One region of the Streptomyces sp. NPDC001852 genome, then DNA from elsewhere that is predicted to be linked to it. Evidence: riboswitches for the same ligand, from Rfam matches in the RefSeq annotation. Region 1 holds a riboswitch; each other region holds the start of a gene.
The links. A riboswitch is a leader RNA that binds a small molecule or an ion and turns the genes downstream of it on or off. The one in region 1 is predicted to bind thiamine pyrophosphate.
Positions count from the first base shown of each region.

Region 2: linked by a shared signal. The riboswitch ahead of ACFYZB_RS27140 (thiamine ABC transporter substrate binding subunit) and the one ahead of thiC (phosphomethylpyrimidine synthase ThiC) in region 1 are both predicted to bind thiamine pyrophosphate.
Region 3: linked by a shared signal. The riboswitch ahead of thiO (glycine oxidase ThiO) and the one ahead of thiC (phosphomethylpyrimidine synthase ThiC) in region 1 are both predicted to bind thiamine pyrophosphate.

Region 1 covers NZ_JBIATN010000021.1:62,096-71,469, reverse strand. Annotated here, with positions in the region: gene ACFYZB_RS30980 (YibE/F family protein) at 1-1,084, opposite strand, end outside; TPP riboswitch at 1,157-1,333, shown strand; gene thiC (phosphomethylpyrimidine synthase ThiC) at 1,326-3,110, shown strand; gene ACFYZB_RS30970 (hypothetical protein) at 3,385-4,245, opposite strand; gene ACFYZB_RS30965 (metallophosphoesterase) at 4,427-5,506, opposite strand; gene ACFYZB_RS30960 (LacI family DNA-binding transcriptional regulator) at 5,787-6,899, opposite strand; gene hisC (histidinol-phosphate transaminase) at 7,332-8,411, shown strand; gene ACFYZB_RS30950 (cyclophilin-like fold protein) at 8,425-8,829, opposite strand; gene ACFYZB_RS30945 (cytochrome ubiquinol oxidase subunit I) at 9,039-9,374, shown strand, end outside.
Region 2 covers NZ_JBIATN010000016.1:110,722-120,095, reverse strand. Annotated here, with positions in the region: gene tsf (translation elongation factor Ts) at 1-146, shown strand, start outside; gene pyrH (UMP kinase) at 351-1,109, shown strand; gene frr (ribosome recycling factor) at 1,286-1,843, shown strand; gene ACFYZB_RS27175 (phosphatidate cytidylyltransferase) at 1,843-3,006, shown strand; gene ACFYZB_RS27170 (SRPBCC family protein) at 3,135-3,581, shown strand; gene ACFYZB_RS27165 (YceI family protein) at 3,608-4,258, opposite strand; gene ACFYZB_RS27160 (PP2C family protein-serine/threonine phosphatase) at 4,448-5,671, shown strand; gene ACFYZB_RS27155 (hypothetical protein) at 5,811-6,017, shown strand; gene ACFYZB_RS27150 (hypothetical protein) at 6,316-6,489, opposite strand; gene rlmN (23S rRNA (adenine(2503)-C(2))-methyltransferase RlmN) at 6,866-7,972, shown strand; TPP riboswitch at 7,998-8,106, shown strand; gene ACFYZB_RS27140 (thiamine ABC transporter substrate binding subunit) at 8,188-9,264, shown strand; gene ACFYZB_RS27135 (ABC transporter permease) at 9,309-9,374, shown strand, end outside.
Region 3 covers NZ_JBIATN010000002.1:115,093-124,466, reverse strand. Annotated here, with positions in the region: gene thiE (thiamine phosphate synthase) at 1-636, opposite strand, end outside; gene ACFYZB_RS03255 (Rv2175c family DNA-binding protein) at 733-1,098, opposite strand; gene ACFYZB_RS03250 (NAD(P)/FAD-dependent oxidoreductase) at 1,223-2,455, opposite strand; gene ACFYZB_RS03245 (hypothetical protein) at 2,488-2,838, opposite strand; TPP riboswitch at 2,892-3,003, shown strand; gene thiO (glycine oxidase ThiO) at 3,001-4,164, shown strand; gene thiS (sulfur carrier protein ThiS) at 4,167-4,367, shown strand; gene ACFYZB_RS03230 (thiazole synthase) at 4,371-5,165, shown strand; gene pknB (Stk1 family PASTA domain-containing Ser/Thr kinase) at 5,297-7,213, shown strand; gene ACFYZB_RS03220 (deoxyribonuclease IV) at 7,353-8,246, shown strand; gene ACFYZB_RS03215 (sulfite oxidase-like oxidoreductase) at 8,256-8,888, opposite strand; gene bfr (bacterioferritin) at 9,120-9,374, shown strand, end outside.

The sequences.
Region 1 (9,374 bases):
CGTCGTCGAGTACGCCGAGCGAGCCGATGATGACACCGGCCAGCAGCAAGCCGCTCATGTCGATCGACGGGTACAGGCCGTGGATCAGGCCGGTGCTGTCGTCGGTGTTGCCGGTCAGGGCGGCCCAGCCGATGAACTGCGAGCCGAGGATGCCGATCAGCAGCAGGGAGACCAGCGTGCCGAGCACGGCCACCGAGGTGCGGGCCGACAGGCCGTGACACATGTACAGGGCGATCAGCATGATGGCGCTCGACCCGATCACCGCCACGAGCAGCGGGTTCGAACCCTGGAGGACCGCCGGCAGGATGAACAGGGTCAGTACCAGGAAGCTGACGGCCAGGGCGACGAGTGCCATCACACCGCGCAGCCTGCCGACCACCACGACGGCCAACGCGAAGATCCCCGCAAGCAGCGTCATGGGGAACTTCCGGTTCACGTCGGTCACCGAGTACTGCAGGTCCTTCGGCGCCGAGGGCTCGTAGGCGGCCACCACCTTCTCGCCCTGGTGCAGTTGCCGGGTCTGGTCCGGCTGCACGATCTCGGTGAACGTACGGCCCTTGTCCTTGCCGGTGTCGACCCGGACGGTCGCCTTCTTGCAGCTTCCTTTCGCCGCCTGCTCCGCCGAGGCGCCCTGGGCGGTGGAGGAGGTGTCACCGATCGTGGTCCCGCCCGAGGCGTTCACCGAACTGCAGCTCACCTCGACGACCCTGGTGACGGTGGCCTGCTGGGTCTCCCGGTCGAAACCGACGCCACTGCGCTTGTGCGGAGGGGCTCCCCCGGGCCAGAGCACCACCAGGCCGACGACGACCGCCGCGGTGAACGGGACCAGGATCGCCGCGATGACCTTGCGCAGATGCCGGGATACGGGGGCGGCGGGCCCATGGCTGTGGCCGTGGCTGTGACCGGTTCCGTGGCCATGGTCATGCCCAGGGCCGCGCCTGTGGCCGTGTCCCTGATGGAGCCCATGACCGCGACCGGCGTCAGGGCCACCTTCCCGTTCGGCGGCGTGGTCGTCGCCCTGCCCCGAGCCTGGTCGGTTGTGCGGCTCTGGCGGCCGATACGGGTACTGCTGCATCCGGGTCACCGCCCGATCATCGCAACGCGGGCAGGGGGCCCACTGTTCACCGCGCCACATATGACGCTAGCGTGGAGGCACCTTTGCACACGCGGGAGCTCGGAGCACCGGGCTGAGAGGGCGCTGACCTCCGTCACGCGATGTTTCACGTGGAACAAGCGATGTTCCATGCGGAATACCGCCAGACGGAAACCGCTGCGTCGACCGCCGAACCTGTTACCGGGTAATGCCGGCGTAGGGAGTAGGTCTCATGACCAACAAGGACGCACGCACGCCTGCCTCCGCTCAGGACGAGAAGTCCCAGGAGGCCGGGAAGTCCATCGGATGGCACAAGGCGTACGTCGAGGGTTCGCGCCCCGACCTGCGCGTGCCGGTCCGCCAGGTGCACCTCACCAACGGGCAGTCGGTCACGCTGTACGACACGTCGGGCCCGTACACCGATCCACTCGTCGACACCGATGTCCGCAGGGGCCTGCCGCCGTTGCGGGAGAACTGGATCATCACCCGCGGTGACACCGAGGAGTACGCGGGACGTCCCGTCCGTCCCGAGGACGACGGGATCAAGCACACCTCGCCGCGCGGTGGGCTGCGCAATCTGGACGCCGTCTTCCCCGGACGGCCGCGTCAGCCGCGCCGGGGCCGGGGAGGCGAGGCGGTGACGCAGCTCGCGTACGCTCGCCGGGGCGAGATCACCCCGGAGATGGAGTATGTGGCCATCCGGGAGAACGTCTCTCCCGAGGTGGTCCGCGAGGAGATCGCGGCGGGCCGGGCGGTGCTTCCGGCCAACGTCAACCACCCGGAGATCGAGCCGATGATCATCGGCAAGCGGTTCCTGGTGAAGGTCAACGCCAACATCGGCAACTCGGCGGTGACCTCCTCCATCGAGGAGGAGGTGGAGAAGATGACCTGGGCGACCCGCTGGGGTGCCGACACGGTCATGGACCTCTCCACCGGCCGCAACATCCACACGACCCGCGAGTGGGTGCTGCGCAACTCCCCCGTCCCCATCGGTACCGTGCCGCTCTACCAGGCCCTGGAGAAGGTCGACGGCAAGGCCGAGGAACTGACCTGGGAGATCTACAAGGACACGGTCATCGAGCAGGCCGAGCAGGGCGTGGACTACATGACCGTCCACGCGGGCGTCCGGCTGCCGTACGTGCCGCTCACGGCCAACCGCAAGACCGGCATCGTCTCGCGCGGTGGGTCGATCATGGCCGCGTGGTGCCTGGCGCACCACAAGGAGTCGTTCCTGTACGAGAACTTCGAGGAGCTGTGCGAGATCCTCGCCGCCTACGACGTCACGTACTCGCTGGGCGACGGCCTCCGGCCGGGCTCGATCGCGGACGCCAACGACGAGGCGCAGTTCGCGGAGTTGAAGACGCTCGGCGAACTCAACCGGATCGCCAGGCGTTTCAACGTACAGACGATGATCGAAGGCCCGGGACACGTCCCGATGCACAAGATCAAGGAGAACATCGACCTTCAGCAGGAGGTCTGCGATGAAGCTCCGTTCTATACGCTCGGTCCGCTGACCACGGACATCGCGCCGGCGTACGACCACATCACTTCCGGCATTGGTGCCGCGATGATCGCCTGGTGGGGCACGGCGATGCTCTGCTACGTCACGCCCAAGGAGCACCTGGGACTGCCCAACCGTGACGACGTCAAGACCGGCGTCATCACCTACAAGATCGCCGCGCACGCCGCCGACCTCGCCAAGGGGCACCCGGGCGCCCAGGAGTGGGACGACGCCTTGTCCGACGCCCGCTTCGAGTTCCGGTGGGAGGACCAGTTCAACCTCGCTCTGGACCCGGACACGGCGCGGGAGTTCCACGACGAGACCCTGCCGGCCGAGCCCGCCAAGACCGCCCACTTCTGCTCGATGTGCGGGCCGAAGTTCTGCAGCATGAAGATCTCGCAGGACATCCGCCGCGAACACGGCGGGAGCCGGGCCGAGATCGAGGAGGGCATGGCCCAGAAGTCGAAGGAGTTCGCAGAGGCGGGGAACCGGGTGTACCTGCCGATCGCGGACTGAGTCCGGCTGTCGGCGGTCCGTGCCACCGGATGGCCTGAAGCCGACCGGTATACGGACCGCCCGACCGCCGGGTGTCATGCCACGGTGCTGAGCCGGATCGATGGCGGGATGACGGGCCCGGGCGACGCACCCGAACCCGCCGCGGTCTGCTGGACGGCCCGGCACTGAACGGCACGACGCCGACCGGGCGGGACGACCGGAAGGCGGCACGCCGGTGGGCCGCCGGGTCGGGCCCACGTCGGTCGGGGCGCGAGCCGTGTCCTGGCCGGCGGCGTCACTCGGGCCGGTGCTCCGGCCCGCCGAAGTCCGGGCTCGTGTAGTCGGGGCTGGTGAAGCTCGGCCGGCCGGGCTGGGATCCGTCGTCAGGGCTGCTGAAACCGGGACGGTCGTACCCCAGGCGGGGCATGCGGCCGCGCGGGGCGGACGGGGTCGCGCGGTGCACGGGGGCCGGTCCCGGCTCGGCGAGCGCTTCCGTGAGGAACGGCAGGATGCCGCGCTCCAGCAGGGCGTCCCGCCAGGCCTCTCTGGCGTTGTCCAGTTCCCGGTGCGCCGCGTCCAGTGCCCGGGCCTGTGGCGAGTTGCCGTTGCGCAAGGCGGTGAGGAGCAGTCCGACGGCGGCGACGAGGATTGCGGCCGCGGTCACCGCGCCGAACACCCACCCGGCGGTGAGCATGGTCTGCGCGAAGGCCTGCCCGGGGCTCAGTGTCTTCAGGATGTAGCCGACCAGCAGGAAGATCGCCGCGGCGGTTCCGGAGAGGACGGGAGCCAGTACGGCGATGACGGCGACGGCGCCCGCGCCGGTGCTCTCGGCCGGCTCGCCGAAGGTGGTGACGAGCCCGGTGGTGGCCGAACTCTGGTCGGCGGCAGCGGAGTCACCCGAGACCGAGGGGGTCATCGCCGGCTGACGCAGTTCTTGGCGGAGCTTCACATAGTGCTGGTATTCGGCCGCGGCGGCGGCCGTTATCAGTGCGGTGGCGTTGAGCGCCATGGTGCGCAGTTGTTCGGGATTGAGCCGCTGTCCGACAGCGGCCAGTTCCGGCCGCTGTGGTGCGGAGCGCAGCGCCTCATCGAGGAGCCGCTCGAAATCCTGGCGGTCCTCGCTCTGCAGGTGCTGCGGAACGCTGTTCATGTGCATCCCCCGATGCTCCGTAGGGCTTGGGGCTCGCACGCCGGCGAGCCGTCGGGCAGAAACGGAGGGGAGCCTGCTACGGATAAGCCGATGGTAGAGCCGTGACGGCACACGGTGACAGGGGGTTGCCGGAAATTGCCCTCCGGCCTGCGGGTACTCCGACGGGGGAGACTTGCCCCGGGAACGCTCAGGTGACCAGGGGGAGTTGCCGGACCAGTAGCTTTCCGGCCATGGTCACCCCGCCGTCCATCGCGATGGCGAGCCCGTCGGCGTAGACGTGCGGACCCGCCACGACCGGGCCGGAACCCTCCTCGCCGTCCTCGGAGCCGACCTCGCCGAGCAGGTAGGGAATCGGGCTGTGACCGTGAACGATGCGGGTGCCGCCGTACGTATCGAGGAGGGAGCGCACGGCGTCGGCACCGCCCTCGTCGCGGAAGGAGAAGCGCTTGGTGAACTTGCGGAACAGGTCCCAGCACTCGTCCGCGTCGTTGCGGGTGAGGGTCTCGCGGACGGTGTCGTTGACCGCCTCGATCGAGTCGCCGTAGTCGAGGTAGGCGGTGGTGTCCGAGTGCACGAGCAGATAGCCGTCGACCTCCTCGACGGCGTCGAGGCGGGCCATCCACTGCAGATGGTGGTCCTGGAGGCGGTCCATGTCGGTCTTCTGACCGCCGTTGAGCAGCCAGGCCGCCTGGAAGGTGGCGGTGCCCGCACCGGAGTTGACGGGAGTGTCGCCGAACCGCTTGGCGCCCAGCAGCAGCAGTTCGTGGTTGCCCATGAGGGCCTTGCAGTAGCCGCCCGCCGCGGCTGCCTCGGCGGACAGCCGCATCACGAGGTCGATGACGCCGATGCCGTCGGGTCCGCGGTCGGTGAAGTCGCCCAGGAACCACAGTCGGGTGGTGCCGGCGCACCACTGGCCGGAGGCGTCGATCAGCCCCTGTTCCTGCAGTGCGGTCACCAGTTCGTCGAGGTAACCGTGGACGTCTCCGACGACGAACAGCGGTCCCGGCCCGGTCGCGGGCTGCGGGGCCGGGGCCGCGGGTGCCGTCTCGACGGACACCTGGACCGTCTCCGTCCGGTTGACGACGGGGAGGTCGCGCTGGGTGGGGGTGTAGCCGTCGGGGTATGCCTCGTCGGCCGGCGGCGCGGTGTCGCCCGGCTGGGCGGTGCGGACGTACGGACCGGTCTCGTGGACGTATGCAGGTACCCGGAAGTCGCGCAGCGTTGCCGTCCGCTCCACTTCGGGTCCCTGACCGGCCCCCTGAGTCATCAGACCCCTCCACCATCGCGCCGCATCTGCACCGCTTCGGACTGCCTGGTCGCAGCGGTCCGCGGTGTCGTGGGCCCATCATAGGAATGCGCGTCGCGCCGTGTGATGACCCAGGGGTGGTGAATCGGAACAAGACTCCAGTTCACCGCGGCTTTCGCCCCGTTTGGGCAGGTGTTCGGCGGGCTCTGCATCGACCGAACACCCGGCCCGCCGGTCGCCGGCCCGTCGAGCCCCCTCTCTCGGCCGTGCGCTTACGGGGTGAGCGCCCCGCTTTCCGGCGCTACCTCTCGTCCGGCGTCCGCGGCGGGCTGACCGTCGTGCGGGGCGAACGCCGCTGCGAGGAGGTGCGCACGATCAGCTCCGTCGGTATCACCTGCTCGACCGGCTGGTCCGATTCCACGCCCTCGATCGCGTCGATGAGGAGCTGGACCACCGCTGTGCCGATGCGGCGGGGCTTCAGGGAGAGCGTGGTGATGGGCGGCTCGGTGCTGGCGTACACCATGGACTCGCTGCAGCACACGAGCAGCAGGTCGTCAGGTACGCGGAGCCCGTAGCGGCGGGCGGCGGCCAGCAGGTCGGTGCCGTTGGGGTCGAACAGGCCGTAGACCGCGTCGGGCCGGTCGGGACGGGCGAGCAGCCGGTCGGCGGCGACGGCGCCCGCGCACGGGTCGTGCGCCGGGTAGGCCTCGTAGACCGGGTCCTGGCCGACGCGCTCGCACCAGCGCAGGTAGGCGGTGGTGGACAGGTGGGTGTACGTGTCCGTCGTCGTGCCCGTGAGCAGGCCGATGCGGCGGGCGCCGGCGTCGGCGAGGTGGTCGAGGATGCCGAGGACGGCGGCCTCGTGGTCGTTGTCGACCCAGGCCGTGACCGGCAGCGAGCCGGCCGGGCGCCCGTCGGAGACGACCGGCAGTCCCTGTCGGACGAGCTCGCTGACCACCGGGTCGTGATCGGACGGGTCGATGACGACCGTTCCGTCCAGGGCGACGTTGGACCACACGTCGTGGCGGGAGGTCGCGGGGAGGATCACGAGGGCGTAGCCACGGGCGAGCGCGGCCGAGGTGGCGGCTCGTGCCATCTCTGCGAAGTACGCGAACTCCGTGAAGGTGAAAGGTTCATCCCCGTACGTCGTCACAGTCAGGCCGATCAGACCCGACTTGCCGGTACGGAGGGTACGGGCGGCGGCCGAAGGACGGTATCCCAGCCGGTCGGCGACCTCTCGGACATGGCGCCGGGTGGCGTCCGGGAGCCGGCCCTTGCCGTTGAGGGCGTCGGAGACGGTCGTGATGGAGACTCCGGCGGCGGCGGCCACGTCTCTGATGCCCGCCCGGCCCGGCCGGCTGCCTCGACGTGAGGTTTCCGCGCGGCTCACCTGGTGCTTCCCTGCTGCTGTCATGGCGAGCCGATAGTAGGGCTCATGTGGTGGGGTAGTGCGGACGCATATGCACGCGTTGACAGGCACGTTTCTGCATGGTCACATCCCATCAACTACCTTAAAAATAAAGGTAGTTGAACGATCCTGCGGCAGGACGTGATGTGGTGACGCGTATGGACCTGCCAAGCAGCCGATGTTTCGAAGAGGTCTCAACTCACCTGCACGAGGGATGCGCGCCACGGCGCGAGCTACCGGCGCATAGATATATGTACGGCGCGCCCCCTGAAACGTACGCCTTCGTACGGTGATGCCCCGGGATGGCGCCGCGGTGGGATGGGGCTCACGTTTTGCAGGGCCGCCACCTGTACGCACCGGGGCCGAATCCTCATAAGGTGAGGAGTATTGGAAGCCGGCGGCGTCGACGGTCCGCCGGTGGTCGCGAGGAGGACTGCGGTGAGCGAGACGAGCCCCAAGCTGCGCGCCGAGCTGGAGGGTATCCCCACCTACAAGCCGGGCAAGCCTGCCGCGGCCGGCGGGCCGGTCGCCTACAAGCTGTCCTCCAACGAGAACCCGTACCCGCCGCTGCCCGGCGTGATGGAGAGCGTGACGGCGGCCGCCTGCGACTTCAACCGCTACCCGGACATGGCATGCACCGGGCTGATGGCCGAGCTGTCGGAGCGCTTCGGCGTCCCCGTCTCCCACCTGGCCACCGGCACCGGCTCGGTGGGCGTCGCCCAGCAGCTCCTCCAGGCCACGAGCGGTCCCGGGGACGAGGTCATCTACGCCTGGCGGTCCTTCGAGGCGTACCCGATCATCACGCAGATCAGCGGCGCCCGGTCGGTGCAGGTGCCGCTCACGCCCGGCGATGTGCACGACCTGGACGCGATGGCGGACGCGATCACCGACCGGACGCGTCTGATCTTCGTCTGCAACCCCAACAACCCGACCGGCACGGTGGTGCGGCGGGCCGAGCTGGAGCGGTTCCTCGACCGGGTGCCCGGCGACGTCCTGGTGGTACTGGACGAGGCCTACCGCGAGTTCATCCGCGATCCTGAGGTGCCCGACGGCGTCGAGCTGTACCGGAACCGGCCCAACGTCTGCGTCCTGCGCACGTTCTCCAAGGCCTACGGGCTCGCCGGGCTGCGCGTCGGTTTCGCGATCGCCCATGAGCCGGTCGCGGCGGCGCTGCGCAAGACGGCGGTGCCCTTCGGTGTCAGCCAGCTCGCGCAGGAAGCGGCGATCGCCTCACTGCGGGCCGAGGACGAGTTGCTCGGCCGGGTCGGCTCGCTGGTGTGCGAGCGCACGCGCGTGGTCGACGCGCTGCGCGCCCAGGACTGGACGGTGCCGGAGACGCAGGCGAACTTCGTCTGGCTGCGGCTGGGGGAGCGTACGGTCGCGTTCGCTCAGGCCTGTGAGCAGCACGGTGTGGTGGTCCGGCCGTTCCCGGGCGAGGGTGTGCGGGTGACGGTCGGTGAGACCGAGGCGAACGACATCTTCCTGAAGGTGGCGGAGGCGTTCCGCAAGGAGCTGTAGCCCTGCGCGGGCTCTACTCGTCGATCAGTTCCACCCGGATGGGGTCGCCGTCCCGCACGGTCGCCAGAGCGCGGACGTCCCCGTCCAGGCTTCCCAGGACGTTGCACGGGCTCGCGAGGCGGCACTCTCCCCCAAACTCCGTTCGGGGGGACCCCCAGCCTCGCGAGATCGGCGTGGGGCCATAGGGGAGGGCGAGTGCGTCGCCGTCCGTCCAGAAGGCCACCGTGCCCGGCTCCACGACCTGCCGGGCGTCCGTTTCACGTGAAACGGAGACACCTGTGTCGAAATAGACCTCCTCGCCCCATGTGCAGGCGCTGGAGGTGAGGGGCAGCGCCTTGCTGAGGGCCTGTGCGGTCGGGGTGCCTGCGTCGAGGGTCGCGGTGATGTTGCCCGCGGGCCATGAAATACGTATCCGCATGGCATGCAATTCAACAAGATGTTGAATTCGCTGCCAAGGTCTTGACGCTGTGGCAGTACGGCGACCCCGCCCTACCGGGCCGAAAATCAGTGCGTCATAATGGCTTGTGAATGTGAACGCGTTCACAAGCGCGTCCCGTTTGCCCCGTATGCATGCGACAAGCGGGGCGAATCGCCGCTGTATCACGGCGCAGTAAGGAGAGTGACGACGTGGACCTGGCCCTGGCGCCGGAAACACTGGCGCGCTGGCAGTTCGGCATCACCACCGTCTACCACTTCCTGTTCGTCCCGCTGACCATCTCCCTGGCCGCTCTCACGGCCGGGCTGCAGACGGCCTGGGTACGCACGGAGAAGGAGAAGTACCTCAAGGCGACCAAGTTCTGGGGCAAGCTCTTCCTGATCAACATCGCCATGGGCGTGGTCACGGGCATCGTGCAGGAGTTCCAGTTCGGCATGAACTGGTCCGACTACTCGCGTTTCGTCGGTGACATCTTCGGTGCCCCGCTCGCCTTCGAGGCGCTGATCGCGTTCTTCTTCGAGTCGACC
Region 2 (9,374 bases), on a different contig from region 1:
TCGAGGGTCGCCTCAACGGCTTCTTCAAGGACGCCACGCTGCTCGGCCAGCCGTACGCGCTCGACAACAAGAAGTCGGTCCAGAAGGTGCTGGACGAGGCCGGTGTCACCCTGAAGCGCTTCTCGCGCATCAAGGTCGGCATCTGAGCCCGTTCCGCGATCGACGCGCGACCCACGGGGAATTCTCGGTAGGGTCGACAGCAGTCGTCCGCGCACACCGCCACACCCCGGGGTGGGGCGGACGGCAGCAGATCTGACGAGGAGGCCATTGCCGCGCATGGGAGCGAAAAGCGACCCCACCGGCAATGGCCTTCTTCGTATGTGCAACACGTGAAAGAGGCGGGATCTCCCATGACCACCAAGGCCCAGAAGAGCGACGACGGCAAAGTACGCGGCCGGTTTCTGCTGAAGCTGTCCGGAGAGGCGTTCTCCGGTGGCGGTGGCCTGGGCGTGGACCCGGACGTGGTGCACAAGATCGCCCGCGAGATCGCGGCCGTCGTCCGGGACGGGGCGCAGATCGCGGTCGTCATCGGCGGCGGCAACTTCTTCCGCGGCGCCGAACTCCAGCAGCGCGGCATGGACCGCGCCCGCTCCGACTACATGGGCATGCTCGGCACCGTGATGAACTGCCTCGCCCTCCAGGACTTCCTGGAGAAGGAGGGCATCGACAGCCGGGTGCAGACCGCCATCACCATGGGCCAGGTCGCCGAGCCGTACATCCCGCTGCGCGCCGTGCGCCACCTGGAGAAGGGCCGCGTGGTCATCTTCGGCGCAGGCATGGGCATGCCGTACTTCTCCACCGACACCACCGCCGCCCAGCGCGCCCTGGAGATCGACGCCGAGGCGCTGCTCATGGGCAAGAACGGCGTGGACGGGGTCTACGACTCGGACCCCAAGACCAACCCGGACGCCGTCAAGTTCGACGCGCTCGGCTACGGCGAGGTCATCACCCGCGACCTCAAGGTCGCCGACGCCACCGCCATCACGCTGTGCCGCGACAACAAGCTCCCGATCCTCGTCTTCGAGCTCCTCGCGGAGGGCAATATCGCCCGTGCCGTCAAGGGTGAGAAGATCGGCACGCTGGTGGGTGACCAGGGCAGCCGGAACTGACCCGGCAGCAACCCGGCCGGTGGCGCGCGGCCCCGTAAGGGGCCCCGGACCCCGGCCGGGGGATGGACAATGTCCTGCCGGTTGGGAACCGTGCAGGAAGAAGACGCGACGCAGCCGGCCGCCGACCGCTTCAGGAACCGCAGCCGGGCCTTACTCAAGACACGCAGGAGCAAGTGGTGATCGAAGAGACCCTCCTCGAGGCCGAGGAGAAGATGGAGAAGGCCGTCGTGGTCGCCAAGGAGGACTTCGCCGCGATCCGCACCGGTCGTGCGCACCCGGCGATGTTCAACAAGATCGTGGCCGACTACTACGGCGCCCCGACGCCGATCAACCAGCTGGCCTCGTTCTCCGTGCCGGAGCCGCGCATGGCCGTCGTGACCCCGTTCGACAAGAGCGCGCTGCGCAACATCGAGCAGGCGATCCGCGACTCCGACCTGGGCGTCAACCCCAGCAACGACGGCAACATCATCCGGGTGGTGTTCCCCGAGCTGACCGAGGAGCGCCGCCGCGACTACATCAAGGTCGCCAAGGGCAAGGCCGAGGACGCGCGCGTGTCCATCCGCTCCGTGCGCCGCAAGGCCAAGGAGGCCCTCGACAAGCTCGTCAAGGACGGCGAGGTCGGCGAGGACGAGGGCCGCCGCGCGGAGAAGGAGCTCGACGACACCACGCACAAGTACGTCGCGCAGGTGGACGAGCTCCTCAAGCACAAGGAAGCGGAGCTGCTCGAAGTCTGATGAGCGACTCTTCCTGGGGGGCGCCGCCAGCGGCGGGCCAGGCCGGGTACTGGGGGCCCGCCGGGGGCGGGCCTGCCCAGCCTGTCCCGGGGGCCGTCCCGGCGGGTCCCGCGTACGATGCGCCTGAGGCGCAGCAGACTCGCCCCATGCCCATCGTGCCCGACGAACCCGCGTACGGCGGCGGCCAGGGTGGCGAGCCGGGGGCCGTTCGGCGGGGCGGCCCCCTGGTCCAGGAATTCCAGGACGAGTTCCGCCCCGAGCCCCCGCAGGCCCGCGCCCTCCCGGCCGAGAACCAGAATCCGGAGCCCATGCCCGACGCCCACCAGCCGGCCCCAGCGCCGCAGAAGAAGAGCGCGGGCCGTGACCTGAGCGCGGCCATAGGCGTCGGGGTCGGGCTCGGTGTGGTGATCGTCGCCTCGCTGTTCATCGAGAAGGCCGTCTTCGTTGGTGTGATCGCGGTCGCGGTCGTCGTCGGCCTGTGGGAGCTGACCAGCAGGCTGCGGGAGCGCAAGGAGATCAGGGCGCCGTTGGTGCCGCTCGCGGTGGGCGGTGCGGCGATGGTGGTCGCCGGGTACGTCAGCGGCGCCGAGGGCGCGTGGGTGGCCATGGCGTTGACGGCCCTCGCCACCCTGGTCTGGCGCATGACGGAGTCGCCGGAGGGCTATCTCAAGGACGTCACGGCAGGCGTCTTCGCGGCCTTCTACGTACCCTTCCTGGCGACGTTCGTGGCGATGATGCTGACGGCGCAGGACGGCTCCTGGCGCGTCCTGACCTTCCTCCTGCTGACGGTGGTCAGCGACACCGGCGCGTACGCGGTCGGCTGGCGGTTCGGCAAGCACAAGCTGGCCCCGCGCATCAGCCCCGGCAAGACCCGCGAGGGCCTGCTCGGCGCGGTGCTGTTCGCGATGGTCGCCGGCGCCCTGTGCATGCAGTTCCTGATCAAGGACGGCACCTGGTGGCAGGGCCTGCTGCTGGGCCTCGCCGTCGCCGCCAGCGCCACGCTGGGCGACCTCGGCGAATCCATGATCAAACGCGACCTGGGCATCAAGGACATGGGCACCTTGCTCCCCGGCCACGGCGGCATCATGGACCGCTTGGACTCCCTCCTCCCGACGGCCCCGGTGGTCTGGCTTCTGCTGGTGGTGTTCGTCGGTTCGGCGTGAGTGTTGTGCCGTACGGCTTTCGGGCCCCCGTTCTGTGTCAGGGCGGGGGCCCGTTGGTGTGTGGTGGTGTGGTGCTTGGGGTGGGACGATTCGGGGCGTAGGTCCTCTATCCGGAGGAGGAGGGTGTCATGTCCGCCTTCCATGAAGAGATCGACGTCGACAGGTCTCCCGGCGAGGTCTGGGCGTATCTCAGCGACCCGTCCCACCTGCCGGAGTGGCAGAAGAGCGCGGTGTCGGTCGAGCAGTTGGACGACAGCCCCTTCGGCCTCGGGTCCCGGATCCGGATCACCCGGCAGGTCGGCCGCCGCGACGTCCCGATGACCATGCGGGTCACCGAGTTCGACCCGCCGCACGCATGGAGCATGAGGGGCACCGACGGCCCGGTCCGGGGCCGGGTGCACGGCGAGGTCACCCCGCTCCCCGACGGCCGTACGCGCGTGACCATGGACCTGGACTTCGAGGGCCACGGCCTCGGCAGGGTGCTGATCCCCCTCGTCGTACGTCCCCAGGTCCGCAGGGAACTGCCGGAGAACGAGCGGCTGCTCAAGGAGCGGCTGGAGCACGCCGCCGCCTAGGTGTATTGATCACGAGCGAAGCGGCCTCACGTGGCCCGGATGGCGGCGATGTCGAACTGGAGGCGGACCTTCTCGCTCACCATGGCCCCGCCCTGGGCCAGCCGGGCGTCGTAGGTCAGCCCCCAGTCGGAGCGGTTGATGGTGGTGGTGCCGTCGAAGCCGACCCGCTCGTCACCGAACGCGTCTACGACATGGCCGATGTAGGTGAGCTCCAGGTCGACGGGCCGGGTGGTGTCCTTGATCGTGAGATCGCCGGTCATGCGGTAGACGTCCTCGCCGGCGAGTTGCACGGTCGTGCTCGTGAAGGTCATCCGCGGGTGCGCCCCGGCGTCCAGGAACTGCCGGCCGACCAGGTGCGCGTCGCGCTGCTCGACACCCGTGTCGACGCTGGCCGTGTACAGCACGATGTCGGCGCGGGAGCGGGCCGGGTCGCGGCCGTCGAAGTACAGGCGGCTCTCGTACTCGGTGAAGGCGCCCCGCACCGTCGTCACCATCGCGTGCCGCACGGAGAACCCGATCCTGCTGTGCGCGGGATCGATCAGCCACTCGCCGGTGAGGCCCGCCAGCTCGGGATCGGGCAGGACGGCGGTGGCACTGGCCACCGGCGTGGCGGTCGCCACGGGAGCGGCGGAGGGCTGCGCGCGCCGGTGGAAGGAGTTGCGGCCGAAAAGGTTCATGCTTCATGTGGTTAACGTCAGCCCAAGGGGTGGGACAAGGCCCGACCAGGAAACCCGACCGTTCGTCAGCAGAACTTCACAGGGGCGCCGCCGGGCTCGGGCGCCGGCACGGGCCCACGAGAGCCCGAATCCCGGATCGCCCGTAAGATGACATTTGGGTAGCCGCGCTCGCGGACCGGGAGAGCGCGCATGACACGAGACATCGAGTTCGCGGCCTTCTGTGACGCCGCACCGATCGCGTATCTGGTGCTGGACCGGGAGCTGGTCATCCGCTACGTCAACCCGGCCTATCTGCAGATCACCGGGCGAACCAGGGACGAGCTGATCGGGAGGTACTTCTTCGACGCCCTGCCGGAGAACCCCGGCGCCCCCGCGGGAGACGCGGAATCCCTGAAGGCGTCCATGCTCGAGGTCCTGCGCACCAGGAAGCCGGACACCCTCACGCTGCAGCGGTACGACATACCCGACCCCGGCCGGCCGGGCACGTTCGAGGAGCGGTGGTGGTCCGAGGTCCACACCCCGATTCCCGGACCGGACGGCACCGTGGAGTGGATCGTCCAGCAGGCCGACGACGTCACCGCCTTCGTCCACTCGCGCAGGGCGCATCCGCTCACCGAGCGCGACAACGGCATAGCGGCCGAACTCTATGTGAGAGCGCGCGAGTTGCACCGGCTGAACCAGGAACTGCGCCAGGCCCACGCCCGCGAACGCCAGGTCGCCGTCACCCTGCAGGAAGCCATGCTCGACGACGCCGACCTGCTCCGGCACGACAACATCGCCGTGCGGTACCTGCCCGCGACCACCTCGCTCAACGTGTGCGGCGACTGGTACGACATCGTCGACCTGCCACCCGACCGGTACTCGGTGGCGGTCGGAGACGTCGTCGGCCACGGCCTGCACGCCGCGGCCGTCATGGGCATGCTCCGCAGCGCTCTGAGCGCAGCCATCCGGGCCCTCCCCAGCCCCGCCCAGGCCCTGGAGATCCTCGGCCTGTACGCCCGCTCCATCGACGGCGCGACGGCCGCGACCGCGGTGAAGGTGCTGGTCGACCCCCGCACCAGGCTGATCATCTACAGCAGCGCCGGACATCCGCCGCCCGTCCTGCTCCACGGCGACGGGACGTGCGAGCTGCTGGACCAGGCCACCGATCCGCCGCTCGGCGCCCGCCCGCACCATGTTCCCCGCCCGCAGGCCAGCGTGGTCTACACCCGCGGGGACACGCTCGTGCTCTACACCGACGGGCTCATCGAGCGCCGTGACGCGGACATCTACGCCGGTGTGACCCGCCTGACCGAAGCCCTGGCTCTGGACACCGCCCTTGCCCCTGACGAACTGGCCGACGCGCTGCTGGCCCGGCTCGGCGTCGCGGGCGGAGCCAGTGACGACATCGCCCTGGTCGTCATCCGCTTGTAGCCGTTTCAGGTGCAGATGACCCGGTTTAGGGTGTTGACGCCTTGCCTGCGGCATATGACGATGTGCGGAACCAGTGAGCGCCGAACCGTCGCCCTGTGAACCGCGCGGCGCTCCCGTCTCGGCCCGAAGGAGGGCGGCAATGAAGATGTTCCGGAGGCGTGTGCCGGGCAAGAAATCGGCGGTGGCGGCAATGATCCTCGGGGTGACCCTCTTGGCCGCTCCGACCGCGACCGCCGCCGCCGAGAGCCCGAAGTCCCAGAGTCCCGGCTTCGACCGCTGCGTCCACAGCGCCGGTCCGGCCGGACGCTATTTCTACCCGGGCTACGCCAACGTGCCCTGCCTCTGAGCGGCGCACCGGACGAGGAGCGGCTCGGCCGGCCGGGCCGAGCCCTCCTCCCGTTCTTCGGGCCGCCCAGGGCGGCTGAACGGCTTCCCTCGAACGCCGACGCCAACCCCTGGGTGAAGATTCCCGGCGAACTCAAGGGGGACGTCGGCGCCGCCGCCGACGGCACCGTCTGCGGCGTCAACATGCGGGTTCGATTCCTGCCGCCCGCTCTGGACGCTGAAGGCCCAGCAAGAGGTTGTTTCCCTCTTCCTGGGCCTTCAGCCGTTCCTGGGGCGGGTTCAAGCCCGCAGCAGCGCGCTCAGCGCTTGAAGGAGCCCTTGGTCTGTTCCTTCGTGCCCCGCATCTTGCCTCGTGCTTCGAGAGCGGCGCCTTTCGCCGCGAGGGTTTCCTTGTGCATCGCGTGGGCCGCCGTCCGCACGGTCTTTCCGACGATCTGTTCGGCCTTTGCCTTGGCCCGTTCTCCGGCGCTCATCTCGGTACCTCCGTGGGTCTCACTGGCCGTGTGCCCCTTGAGGCAAAGGGTGAAGCCACCCTTGTGGGCCGCGTTGGCAAGGCGCGGCCGAGGTCCCCACGGGCCCGACGCGGAGGCGTTCCGGATCCGCTCCCACCTGGATGATCGCCTCGATGCCTTCGTGGCGGCGGCACGTAGCGCCATGGGCGGTCTGCTTGGCGTGAGGAGATCGGGACGATGACGGTGGCAGCTCGGCCGGGGACGTGCAGCGCCGTCGGCCGGGCCGTCTCTGGGCCGTCCGACGCCGCTCAGTGGCGACCACTGACGCCTACCAATGACCGTCGTAGCCAGTGACAGCCGCAGGTCACCCAAGTGGATCTGCGACACTGGTACAGCCATGCCTAAGCCCGGAGAACTCACTTTCGTCGCGCCGCGCGGAGCTCAGAAGCCGCCGCGGCATCTTGCCGACCTCACGCCCGCGGAGCGCAAGGACGCGGTGGCCGAGATCGGCGAGAAGCCGTTCCGTGCCAAGCAGCTCTCGCAGCACTACTTCGCGCGGTACGCGCACGACCCGGAGCAGTGGACCGACATTCCCGCCGGGTCGCGCGGAAGACTGCAGGAAGCGCTGTTCCCGGAGCTGATGACCGTCGTCCGGCATCTGTCGACCGACCAGGGGACGACCCGTAAGACGCTGTGGCGGCTGTTCGACGGGACCCTGGTCGAGTCCGTGCTGATGCGGTACCCGGACCGGGTCACCATGTGCATCAGCTCGCAGGCCGGGTGTGGGATGAACTGTCCCTTCTGTGCCACCGGGCAGGCCGGGCTCGACCGGAATCTGTCCACCGCCGAGATCGTCCACCAGATCGTGGACGGGATGCGGGCGCTGAGGGACGGAGAAGTGCCCGGAGGGCCTGCCCGGCTCTCGAACATCGTCTTCATGGGCATGGGCGAGCCGCTCGCCAACTACAAGCGGGTCGTGGGGGCCATCCGGGCGCTCACCGATCCCGCCCCGGACGGGCTCGGGCTGTCCCAGCGCGGGATCACCGTGTCCACCGTCGGGCTCGTGCCGGCCATCCACCGGTTCGCCGACGAGGGCTTCAAGTGCCGGCTCGCGATCTCCCTGCACGCCCCCGACGACGAACTGCGCGACACCCTCGTCCCCGTGAACACGCGCTGGAAGGTGCGCGAGGTGCTGGACGCGGGGTTCGAGTACGTCGAGAAGAGCGGACGCCGGCTGTCCATCGAGTACGCGCTCATCCGGGACATCAACGACCAGGCCTGGCGAGGTGACCGGCTCGGGCGGCTGCTCAAGGGCAAGCCCGTGCACGTCAATCTCATTCCGCTGAACCCGACCCCGGGCAGCAAGTGGACCGCCTCCCGGCCGGAGGACGAGAAGGCCTTCGTCGAGGCCATCGCCGCCCATGGGGTGCCCGTCACCGTCCGGGACACCCGTGGCCAGGAGATCGACGGGGCCTGTGGTCAGCTGGCGGCCACCGAGCGGTAATCTGGCCACCGTCCATCACATCTTCATATTCCGACAGGGGAGCGCCACAGCGCTGAGAGTGCGGCGGACAGGGCCGCAGACCCTCTGAACCTCGCCCAGGTCATTCTGGGTAGGGAGTTCGGTCATCACTCAAGCTGTTGCGCCCTGCCCGGGTCTCCCCAGCGGAGCCCGGTCAGGGCCGCGTCTCTTCCTGGCCAACCCCAGGAGGACATCCAGTGCAGAACAAGACCTTCGTGGCCGTGGCGGTCGGGCTCGGCCTGATCACGCTGTCCGCGTGCGGTTCCGGCGGCGGCACCACGTCGTCCGCGGACTCCAAGGACGTCACGCTCGTCAGCCACGACTCGTGGGCCGTGTCCAAGAACGTGCTCGCCGACTTCGAGAAGAAGACCGGGTACAAGGTCCACGTCCTCAAGGACGGCGACGCCGGGCAGGCCGTCAACAAGGCGATCCTGACCAAGGACAACCCGCAGGGCGACGTCTTCTTCGGCGTCGACAACACCCTGCTCTCCCGCGCCATCGACAACGGCCTCTTCCAGCCGTACACGGCCAAGGGCCTCGACAGGACCGGCGCCGCCTACCAGCTCGACCAGGACAGGCACCGGGTCACACCGATCGACTACGGCGACATCTGCGTCAACTACGACAAGGCGTACTTCAGCAAGCACAAGCTGACCCCGCCGCAGACCTTCGCCGACCTCGCCAAGCCCGAGTACAAGAACCTCCTCGTCACGGAGAACGCCGCCACCTCGTCGCCGGGCCTCGGCTTCCTGCTCGGCAGCGCAGGGCAGTTCGGCGACAACGGATGGCAGGGCTACTGGAAGAAGCTCAAGGCCAACGGCGTCAAGGTCGTCGACGGCTGGGAGCAGGCCTACTACCAGGAGTTCTCGGGTTCGTCGGAGGGCAGGAAGGCCGGGGGCGACCGACCGCTCGTCGTGTCGTACGCCTCCTCCCCGCCCGCCGAGGTCATCTACGCCAAGAAGCGGCCCAGCACCGCGCCGACGGGGGTGTCGTACGGCACCTGCTTCCGGCAGATCGAGTTCGCCGGGCTGCTGAGCAACGCCAAGAACCCCAAGGGCGCCGAGGCGTTCATCGACTTCCTGGTCTCCAAGGAGTTCCAGGAGGACATGCCGCTGAACATGTTCGTCTACCCCGTCGTGCAGGGCGCGAAGGTTCCCGCCGAGTTCACCGAGTACGGCAAGGCCGCCGAGCACCCCGAGACCATGGCCCCCGGCAAGATCGCCGCCAACCGTGACCAGTGGGTCAAGTCGTGGACCTCGCTCGTACTGAAGTAGTCCCTCGGAAGGACCGCGCGGGGAGCGCGGCACGGCTCGGGCTGATGGCCCTGCCCGTCGCGTTCTTCGCGCTGTTCTTCGCCTGGCCCGTGGCAGCGATCGTCGCGCGC
Region 3 (9,374 bases), on a different contig from region 1:
CAGCCGCTTCGCGAACTCGGCCGCGGCCGCTCCCGGGTCGTCGGCCTCGGTGATCGCACGGACCACGACCACCCGGCGGGCCCCCGCGTCCAGCACCTGGTCGAGGTTGGACAGGTCGATCCCGCCGATCGCGAACCAGGGGCGGTCGGTGCCCAGGCCGGCCGTGTACCGCACCAGGTCGAGGCCGGGCGCGTGGCGGCCCGGCTTGGTGGGGGTGGGCCAGCAGGGGCCGGTGCAGAAGTAGTCCACGCCCTCCTGCACGGCGGCCGCGGCGGCCTCGGACTCGGCGTGCGTGGAGCGGCCGATCAGCACCTCGTCGCCGAGGACGGCGCGGGCCGCGGGAACCGGCAGGTCGCCCTGGCCGAGGTGCAGCACGTCGGCGCGGGCGGCGTGGGCGACGTCCGCGCGGTCGTTCACCGCGAGGAGCTTGCCGTGCCGGGCGCAGGCGTCCGCGAAGACCTCCAGGTGCGCCAGCTCCTCGGCGGCCTCCATGCCCTTGTCGCGCAGCTGCACGATGTCGACGCCGCCGGCCAGGACCGCGTCCAGGAACTCGGGCAGGTCACCCTGGCGGGTGCGTGCGTCCGTGCACAGGTACAGGCGGCCGTCGGCGAGCGCGGCGCGTGCGGTGTCGGACATACGTGGGTCCCCCCTGGTCGGTGTCCCTGGCGGCTTCGGCGGGTGGCGTACGGGCCACGACGGCCCGCACGCCACCCCTCATGTGTGCGGTTCGGCTCAGACGGCGAGCGCCTGGGCGCGGCGCTTCACCTCCGTGCCGCGATTCTCGCTCAGGGCCTGCGCGGGGGTGCCGGGCAGGGTCGGGTCGGGGGTGAAGAGCCACTCGATCATCTCTTCGACCGTGAAGCCGTCGTCCCGCAGGAGCGTCAGGGTGCCGGACAGCCCCTTGACGACCTTGTCCCCGTCGATGAAGGCGGCGGGGACGTGCAGTGCGCGGTTCTCACCCCGGCGTACGGCGATGAGCTGGCCCTCCTTGACCAGCTGCCGCACGCGCGTCACCTCGACGCCGAGCTGTTCGGCGATGTCGGGGAGGGTGAGCCAGGCGGGGACGAGAGCATCGATCTTTGCGTCAATCTCGGTCACGGGATCTAGCCTAGGCGCTCCGCTGGTTCGGCCGCGATGGGTCGTCGTTCGGGTGCGGCGCCGTCGTGGCTGGTCGGGCCGTTCCCCGCGCCCCTTCGGGGCGCTGTCCCCGCCGCGGCGCCGGTCAGCCGGCCTTGGCGTCCTTCAGGGGCTTTGCCGGGTCGGCCAGAGCCTCCAGGTCCATTCGGCTGCCCGCCTCGATCAGTCGCCGGCCCTGGGCCAGATCACGCGGGCGGCCGACGGCCAGGAGGGCCACCAGGTGATCCTCGCGGAGCCAGCACACCGTCCAGGCCGGGCCCGTCGGGTCGCCGCGCCAGACCATCCGGTCGGCGGCGGCGTGATGGCCGGCGTACTGCACGAAGCGGCCGAACTGCTCGGACCAGAAGTACGGCACCGGATCGTAGACCGCCGGGGTCTCGCCGAGGATGTTCGCGGCGACCGTGCGCGGGCCCTGCAGGGCGTTGTCCCAGTGGTGGACGAGCAGCCGTGCGCCGTAGCGGGCGGAGGGGAAGGAGGCGCAGTCGCCGACGGCGTACACGTCGTCGACCGAGGTCCGCAGCCGGTCGTCGGCGAGGACGTCCCCCTGCGGGCCCAGTTCGACGCCGGAGCCGGCCAGCCAGGCCGTGGCGGGGCGGGCGCCGATACCGACGACGACGGCGTCGGCGGGCAGCCGGGTGCCGTCGGCGAGGACCACCGCGCCGGGCTCGACGCGCTCCACGCGCGCGCGGGTGCGGAGGTCGGCGCCCGCGTCGGCGTACCAGGCGGCCATGGGGGCGGCGACCTCGGCGGGCAGGGCGCCGGCGAGCGGACGGTCGGCGGCCTCCACGACGGTGACCGCGCAGCCGGCCCCGCGGGCGGCCGTGGCGAACTCGGCGCCGATCCAGCCGGCCCCGACGACCACGATCTCGTGCTGCCGGGCGAGCACCGGCTGCAGCCGTTCGGCGTCGTCCAGGGTGCGCAGCAGATGCACGCCGGGCACCCCCTCGGTGCCGGGCAGGGTGATCGGCTCGGCACCGGTGGCGAGGACCAGGACGTCGTACGGCACCGGGCCCGCCTCGGTGTCCAGCTCGTGCTCGGCGGGACGCAGGCCGAACACCTCGCAGCCGAGCCGCAGCTCGACGCCGAGGGACTCGAAGTCCACGTCGAAGGCGGAGCCCTCGGCCTTGCCGAGCAGCACGGCCTTCGACAGCGGCGGCCGGTCGTACGGCTGGTGCGGCTCCGCGCCGATCACGGTGACGGGCCCCTTGAAGCCCTGTTCCCGCAGGGCGACCGCGGTCTGCACCCCCGCCATGCCCGCACCGACGACGACCACGCGCCGCGCCGCTGACGTGCCCCCTTGCGCTGTCTGATCGCTCACCCGATCACCTTAGACACGTGACAACGCGTCAGTCAGCGGGCGTGACCGGTGACCTGTTCCACAACGCTCGTGCCGGCGCCCGCCTGGGACTCCCACTCCCAGCTCTCCTCCAGCCGCACCCGCCCGTCCGGCAGCTCCACGACCGTGGAGACACAGTGCCCGCAGGAGGTCGTCCCGTCGGCCTTCAGCTGGACGTAGCGGAAGTCCAGCCGGTCGCCCTCCCGGGTGCCGACCAGATGGCCGCGTACGACATCGCCGCCCGCGTACTCCGCCCAGATCTCGCCGTCCTTCTCGTGGTACGCGAACCGGGTGCGGGTACCCACCTGACCTGGGGCTTGGTCCGCCACGGGGGCGAGGATCAGTCCGTCGAGCGACCGGGCCATGCGCAGGGGCTCCCTTACGGGTGACGAGACGGGCGGGCTAGGGTGGCCACCGTACAAGCACTCGCGGGAGCCCGGACGCACCGGGCTGAGAGGGAGGCTGGCGGCCTCCGACCGTACGAACCTGATCCGGGTCATGCCGGCGAAGGGAGGGGCTGGACGCCCATGTCGTCACGTACGTCCGACGTCCTCGTCATCGGGGGCGGAATCATCGGCCTGGTCACGGCCTGGCGCGCGGCGCAGCGCGGGCTCGCGACCGCCGTGGTGGACCCCGGGCCCGGCGGCGGGGCCGCGCGGGTCGCGGCCGGGATGCTGGCCGCGGTCACCGAACTGCACTACGGCGAGGAGCGGCTGCTCGCCCTGAACCTGGAGTCGGCCCGCCGCTACCCGGACTTCGCGGCCGAGCTGACCGAAGTGACCGGCCACGACCTCGGCTACCGCCGCTGCGGCACCCTCGCGGTCGCGCTCGACGCCGACGACCGCGCCCATCTGCGCGAACTGCACACCCTGCAGCGGCGCTCCGGCCTGGACGCGCAGTGGCTGTCCGGGCGGGAGTGCCGGCGCCTGGAACCGATGCTGGCGCCCGGGGTGCGCGGCGGGCTGCGGGTCGACGGCGACCACCAGATCGACCCGCGGCGGCTCGCGACGGCCCTGGTGGCCGCGTGCGAGCGGTCCGGCGTGGAGTTCCACCGGGCGTGGGCCGAGCGGCTGGACGTCGTACGGGAGCGGGCCACCGGGGTGACCACGGCGGACGGCACCGAGCTGCACGCCGGGCAGGTGGTGCTCGCGGCCGGGAGCATGAGCGGACGGCTCGCGGGCGTGCCCGAGGCGCTGCTGCCGCCGGTGCGGCCGGTGAAGGGGCAGGTGCTGCGGCTGACCGTGCCGCCCCGGTACGCGCCCTTCCTGAGCCGCACCGTACGGGCCGTGGTGCGCGGCGGCCATGTCTACCTCGTGCCCCGGGAGAACGGCGAGCTGGTCGTCGGCGCGACCAGCGAGGAACTCGGCTGGGACACGACCGTCACCGCGGGCGGCGTGTACGAGCTGCTGCGCGACGCCCATGAGCTGGTGCCGGGCATCACCGAACTACCGCTCACCGAGACCCGGGCCGGGCTGCGCCCCGGCTCCCCCGACAACGCGCCGCTGCTCGGCCCGTCCGGGCTCGACGGGCTGCTGCTGGCCACCGGGCACTACCGCAACGGGGTGCTGCTCACGCCGGTCACGGGCGATGTCATGGCACAGCTGCTGGCCGACGGCGAACTGCCGGAAGTGGCCCGTCCGTTCACCCCGCGGCGCTTCGGCGCCGCCGTCCTCATGGAGCAGCCCGCATGAGCATCTCCATCTCCGTCAACGGAGAGCGCCGGGAGATCGTTCCGGGTACCGCTCTCGACAGCGTCGTACGGTCGCTGGCCCCGTCGCCCTCCGGTGTGGCCGCCGCCGTCAACGAGACCGTCGTCCCGCGCGCGCAGTGGGCGGCCACGGCGCTGGCCGAGGGCGACCGCGTCGAAGTCCTCACCGCGGTCCAGGGAGGCTGAGACATGGCCGACGATCCCTTGGTCCTCGGGGGTACGACCTTCTCGTCGCGGCTGATCATGGGTACGGGCGGTGCGCCCAGCCTCGACGTGCTGGAGCGGGCGCTGGTCGCCTCCGGCACGGAGCTGACGACGGTCGCGATGCGGCGGGTGGACCCCACCGTGCACGGTTCGGTGCTGTCGGTGCTGCAGAAGCTGGGCATCCGGGTGCTGCCGAACACGGCGGGCTGTTTCACCGCGGGCGAGGCCGTGCTGACCGCGCGGCTGGCGCGGGAGGCGCTGGGCACGGATCTGGTCAAGCTGGAGGTCATCGCCGACGAGCGGACGCTGCTGCCGGATCCGGTGGAACTGCTGGACGCGGCGGAGACGCTGGTCGACGACGGGTTCACGGTGCTGCCGTACACCAATGACGATCCCGTGCTGGCGCGGAAGCTGGAGGATGCCGGGTGTGCCGCGGTGATGCCGCTCGGGTCGCCGATCGGGTCCGGGCTCGGGATCCGCAATCCCCACAACTTCCAGCTGATCGTCGAGCACGCGCGTGTGCCGGTGATTCTGGATGCGGGGGCCGGTACTGCGTCCGATGTCGCGCTGGCCATGGAGCTGGGGTGTGCGGGTGTGATGCTCGCCTCCGCGGTGACGCGGGCGCAGGAGCCGGAGATGATGGCCGCCGCGATGCGGCATGCCGTGGAGGGGGGTCGGCTGGCCCGGTTGGCGGGGCGGATTCCGCGCAGGCACTTTGCGGAGGCGTCGTCTCCTACGGAGGGCCTGGCTCGGCTGGATCCTGAGCGACCGGCGTTCTAGTCGCCCTTCGGTCCCACGCGGACACCACGGGTGCGCGAGTGGTGTGGGAAGCGTTACAGGTCGGCTTCAGTGCCTGCGGGAAAGCGGTCTCGGCGGGGGAACTGTCGGTCGTCCCTCGTAGACTCCCCTGCGTGGATACGACCCTTCAGGACCCCCTCGTCGGCCAGGTGCTCGACGGCCGTTATCGCGTCGACGCGCGGATCGCGGTCGGCGGGATGGCCACGGTCTACCGGGCCCTGGACACCCGTCTGGACCGTGTGCTCGCACTGAAGGTGATGCACCCGACCCTCGCGGCCGACGGATCCTTCGTGGAGCGGTTCATACGGGAGGCCAAGTCCGTCGCCCGCCTGGCGCACCCGAACGTGGTGCAGGTCTTCGACCAGGGGACCGACGGGTCGTACGTGTACCTGGCGATGGAGTACGTCGCCGGGTGCACCCTGCGGGACGTCCTGCGCGAGCGGGGGGCGCTGCAGCCCCGCGCGGCCCTCGACATCCTCGAACCCGTCCTCGCCGCGCTCGGCGCCGCGCACCGGGCCGGGTTCGTGCACCGGGACATGAAGCCCGAGAACGTGCTGATAGGCGACGACGGGCGGGTCAAGGTCGCCGACTTCGGGCTGGTCCGGTCCGTGGACACTCAGACCAGCACGACGGGTGCCGTGCTCGGGACGGTCTCGTACCTCGCCCCTGAGCAGATAGAACAGGGCACCGCCGATCCGCGCGTCGACGTCTACGCCTGCGGTGTGGTGCTCTACGAGATGCTGACCGGCGGCAAGCCGCACGCCGGGGACTCCCCCGCCCAGATCCTCTACAAGCACATCCACGAGGACGTGCCGCCGCCCTCGGCCCTGGTGCCGGGGCTGCCGTACGAGCTGGACGAGCTCGTCGCCTCGGCGACCGCCCGCACCCCCGACATCCGGCCGTACGACGCCGTGGCGCTGCTCGCCCAGGTGCGCGAGGCGCGCCGGGGGCTGAGCGACGAGCAACTGGACGCGGTGCCGCCGCAGGCGCTGACCGCGGAGCACGACAACGCGGGTGACCGGACGAGCGTGATACCGCGCTCACTGACTGTGCCCAGGCCGTTGCCCGTCAACGAGGAGGAGCCGGCCGAGGGCGTGGTCCGGCACACCAGCCGGCTGCACGCACCACCGGTGCCGCCCCGGCGCTCCAGGCGGCTGGTGCTGACGATCGTCGCCGCCGTGCTGGTGGTGTTCGGGGTGGGCGCCGGGGTCTGGTACATCAACTCCGGCCAGTTCACGAAGGTCCCGCCGCTGCTGGCGAAGACCGAGGCGCAGGCCCGGGACCGGCTGAGTTCGGCCGGGCTCGAGGTCGGGCGGGTCAAGCACGAGTACAACGACACCGTCCAGCGGGGCGCGGTCATCGGCACCGACCCCGCGCCCGGTGCCCGGATCCGCGACCACGACTCGGTGACGCTGACCATCTCGCTGGGCCCGGAGACGGTGAACGTGCCTGACGTGACGGGCCGCACGCTCGCCGAGGCGCGGGCGCGGCTGAGGGCGGACGGCCTCGAACCGGGCATGGTCACCCGGGAGTTCAGCGATTCCGTCGCCAAGGGCTCGGTGATCGCCACGACACCGCAGGGCGGCGCCAATCGGCACGCCGGGTCGGCGATCGCACTGACCGTCAGCAAGGGCAGCCCGATCGACGTACCGGACGTCACCGGTCAGGACCTGGACAGCGCCCGGCAGGATCTGGCCGACGCCGGGCTGCAGGTGAAGATCGCCCCCCAGCCGGTCAACTCCGAGTACGACAAGGGCAAGGTGGCCCAGGAGAGTCCGGGCAACGGCAGCCAGGCCGCCGAGGGCGACACGGTGACGCTGACGCTGTCCAAGGGGCCGGAGATGGTCGAGGTGCCGGACGTGGTCGGCGACAGCGTCGACGACGCCCACAAGGCACTGGAGGGTGCCGGGTTCAAGGTGGAGGAGGACCGCGGCCTGCTCGGGCTGTTCGGCGACACCGTGAAGAAGCAGTCGGTGCAGGCCGGCGACAAGGCGGCCAAGGGGTCGACCATCACGATCACCATCCGCTGACCGGGGCGCGTGCGCACCGGCCCGGACGACCAGGTGGGCCTCACCGGTCCCCCGGGCCGGGACCGCTCCGGTCTCCCCGCCCGGCTTCTCGCACCCTGCTCGGGGGCGTCCCCGGGCGTCCTGGCATCCTGGGTGCGCCATGACCTCACGCTCTTCCTCCCCGCTCCCGGCCTCCCCCGTCCGCAATCCCGTCGGCGGTCATGTCCCCGTCGCCGGTGGTCTGCACTCCGTGGGGGTGTCGTACGCCCATGACCTGAAGGCCGAGGCCGTGCAGGTCTTCGTGGCCAATCCGCGCGGCTGGGCCACGCCCGCCGGGAATCCCCGGCAGGACGAGGCCTTTCGCTCGGCCTGCGCACAGGAGTCGCTCCCGGCGTACGTCCACGCCCCCTACCTGATCAACTTCGGCTCGCACACCGAGGCGACGGTGGAGCGGTCGGTGGAGTCGCTGCGGCACTCCCTGCGGCGCGGGCGGGAGATCGGTGCGCTGGGCGTGGTCGTGCACACCGGGAGCGCGACCGGCGGGCGGGGGCGCGAGGTGGCGCTGCGCCAGGTGCGGGAGCGCCTGCTGCCGCTGCTGGACGAGCTGACGCACGACGAGGACCCGTTCCTGCTGCTGGAGTCGACGGCCGGGCAGGGCGCCTCGCTCTGTGCCCGCACCTGGGACTTCGGCCCGTACTTCGAGGCGCTGGACGCGCACCCGAAGCTCGGGGTCTGCCTGGACACCTGCCACGTCTTCGCCGCCGGGCACGACCTGACCGGCCCGAGCGGCATGCACCAGACCCTCGACCTCCTGGTGGACACCGTCGGCGAGGGCCGCCTGAAGCTGATCCACGCCAACGACTCCAAGGACGTGGTCGGCGCGCACAAGGACCGGCACGAGAACATCGGCGCCGGCCACATCGGCGAGGACCCGTTCCGGGCCCTGATGACCCACCCCGCGACCGACGGCGTGCCCCTGATCATCGAGACACCCGGTGGCAAAGAGGGACACGCGGCGGACGTGGCCCGCCTGAAGAAGCTCAGGGACGGCTGACGCGGGAGCTCACAGCTCCGGCCCCTCCCCCGGTTCCTCCTGGTAGGAATAGCGCTGTTCCTTCCAGGGGTCGCCGATGTTGTGGTAGCCCCGTTCCTCCCAGAAGCCGCGGCGGTCGGTGGTCATGTACTCGACGCCGCGGACCCATTTCGGTCCCTTCCAGGCGTACAGGTGGGGCACGATCAGGCGGACCGGGAAGCCGTGCTCGGCGGTGAGGAGTTCGCCGTCCTTGTGGGTGGCGAAGAGGGTGCGGTCCGAGGCGAAGTCCGACAGGCGCAGGTTGGAGCTGAAGCCGTACTCGGCCCAGACCATCACATGGGTGACGTCCGGTGCCGGCGGGGCCAGCTCGAGGATGGTGCGGGCGGGGATGCCGCCCCACTCCGCGCCGACCATGCTGAACTTCGTCACGCAGTGCAGATCGGCCACCACGGTGGTGTACGGCAGGGCCGTGAACTCCTCGTGGTTCCAGAGGTGCTTGTCGCCGTCGGCGGTGGCGCCGAAGACCCGGAACTCCCAGCGCTCGGGGCGGAACTTCGGGACGGGGCCGTAGTGCGTGACCGGCCAGCCGCGCTGGAGCCGCTGACCCGGCGGAAGCTCGGACTCTGCCGTCGCTCCAGACGCTCGCTCCACCGGATGACCCATGTATCCATCCTGACAGACCTCGGGCAGTGCCCTTGACCATGAGTCGGCCGTGCGCCGCCCCTGCGACGGACGTTCGTCGGCACGGTCGTCGACCGTGAGCTCGCGAACCGGACAATCCCCATCAAGCAAGCACTTACTTACTAAGTGCCCACTTACTGGACGATCTTCGTCGCCGGTGCAATCATGCGGCCGCACACCTCCCCCGTTTCCCGTGTGGAAGGAGCCGCTGCGATGCAGGGCGACCCCGAGGTCATCGAGTTCCTCAACGAGCAGCTCACCGGCGAGCTGACCGCGATCAACCAGTACTTCCTGCACGCGAAGATGCAGGAGAACTTCGGCTGGTACAAGCTCGCCAAGTACACGCGGCACGAGTCGTTCGACGAGATGAAGCACGCGGAGGTGCTGACCGACCGGATCCTGTTCCTGGAGGGACTGCCCAACTACCAGCGGCTCTTCCACGTGCGCGTCGGACAGACCGTGAAGGAG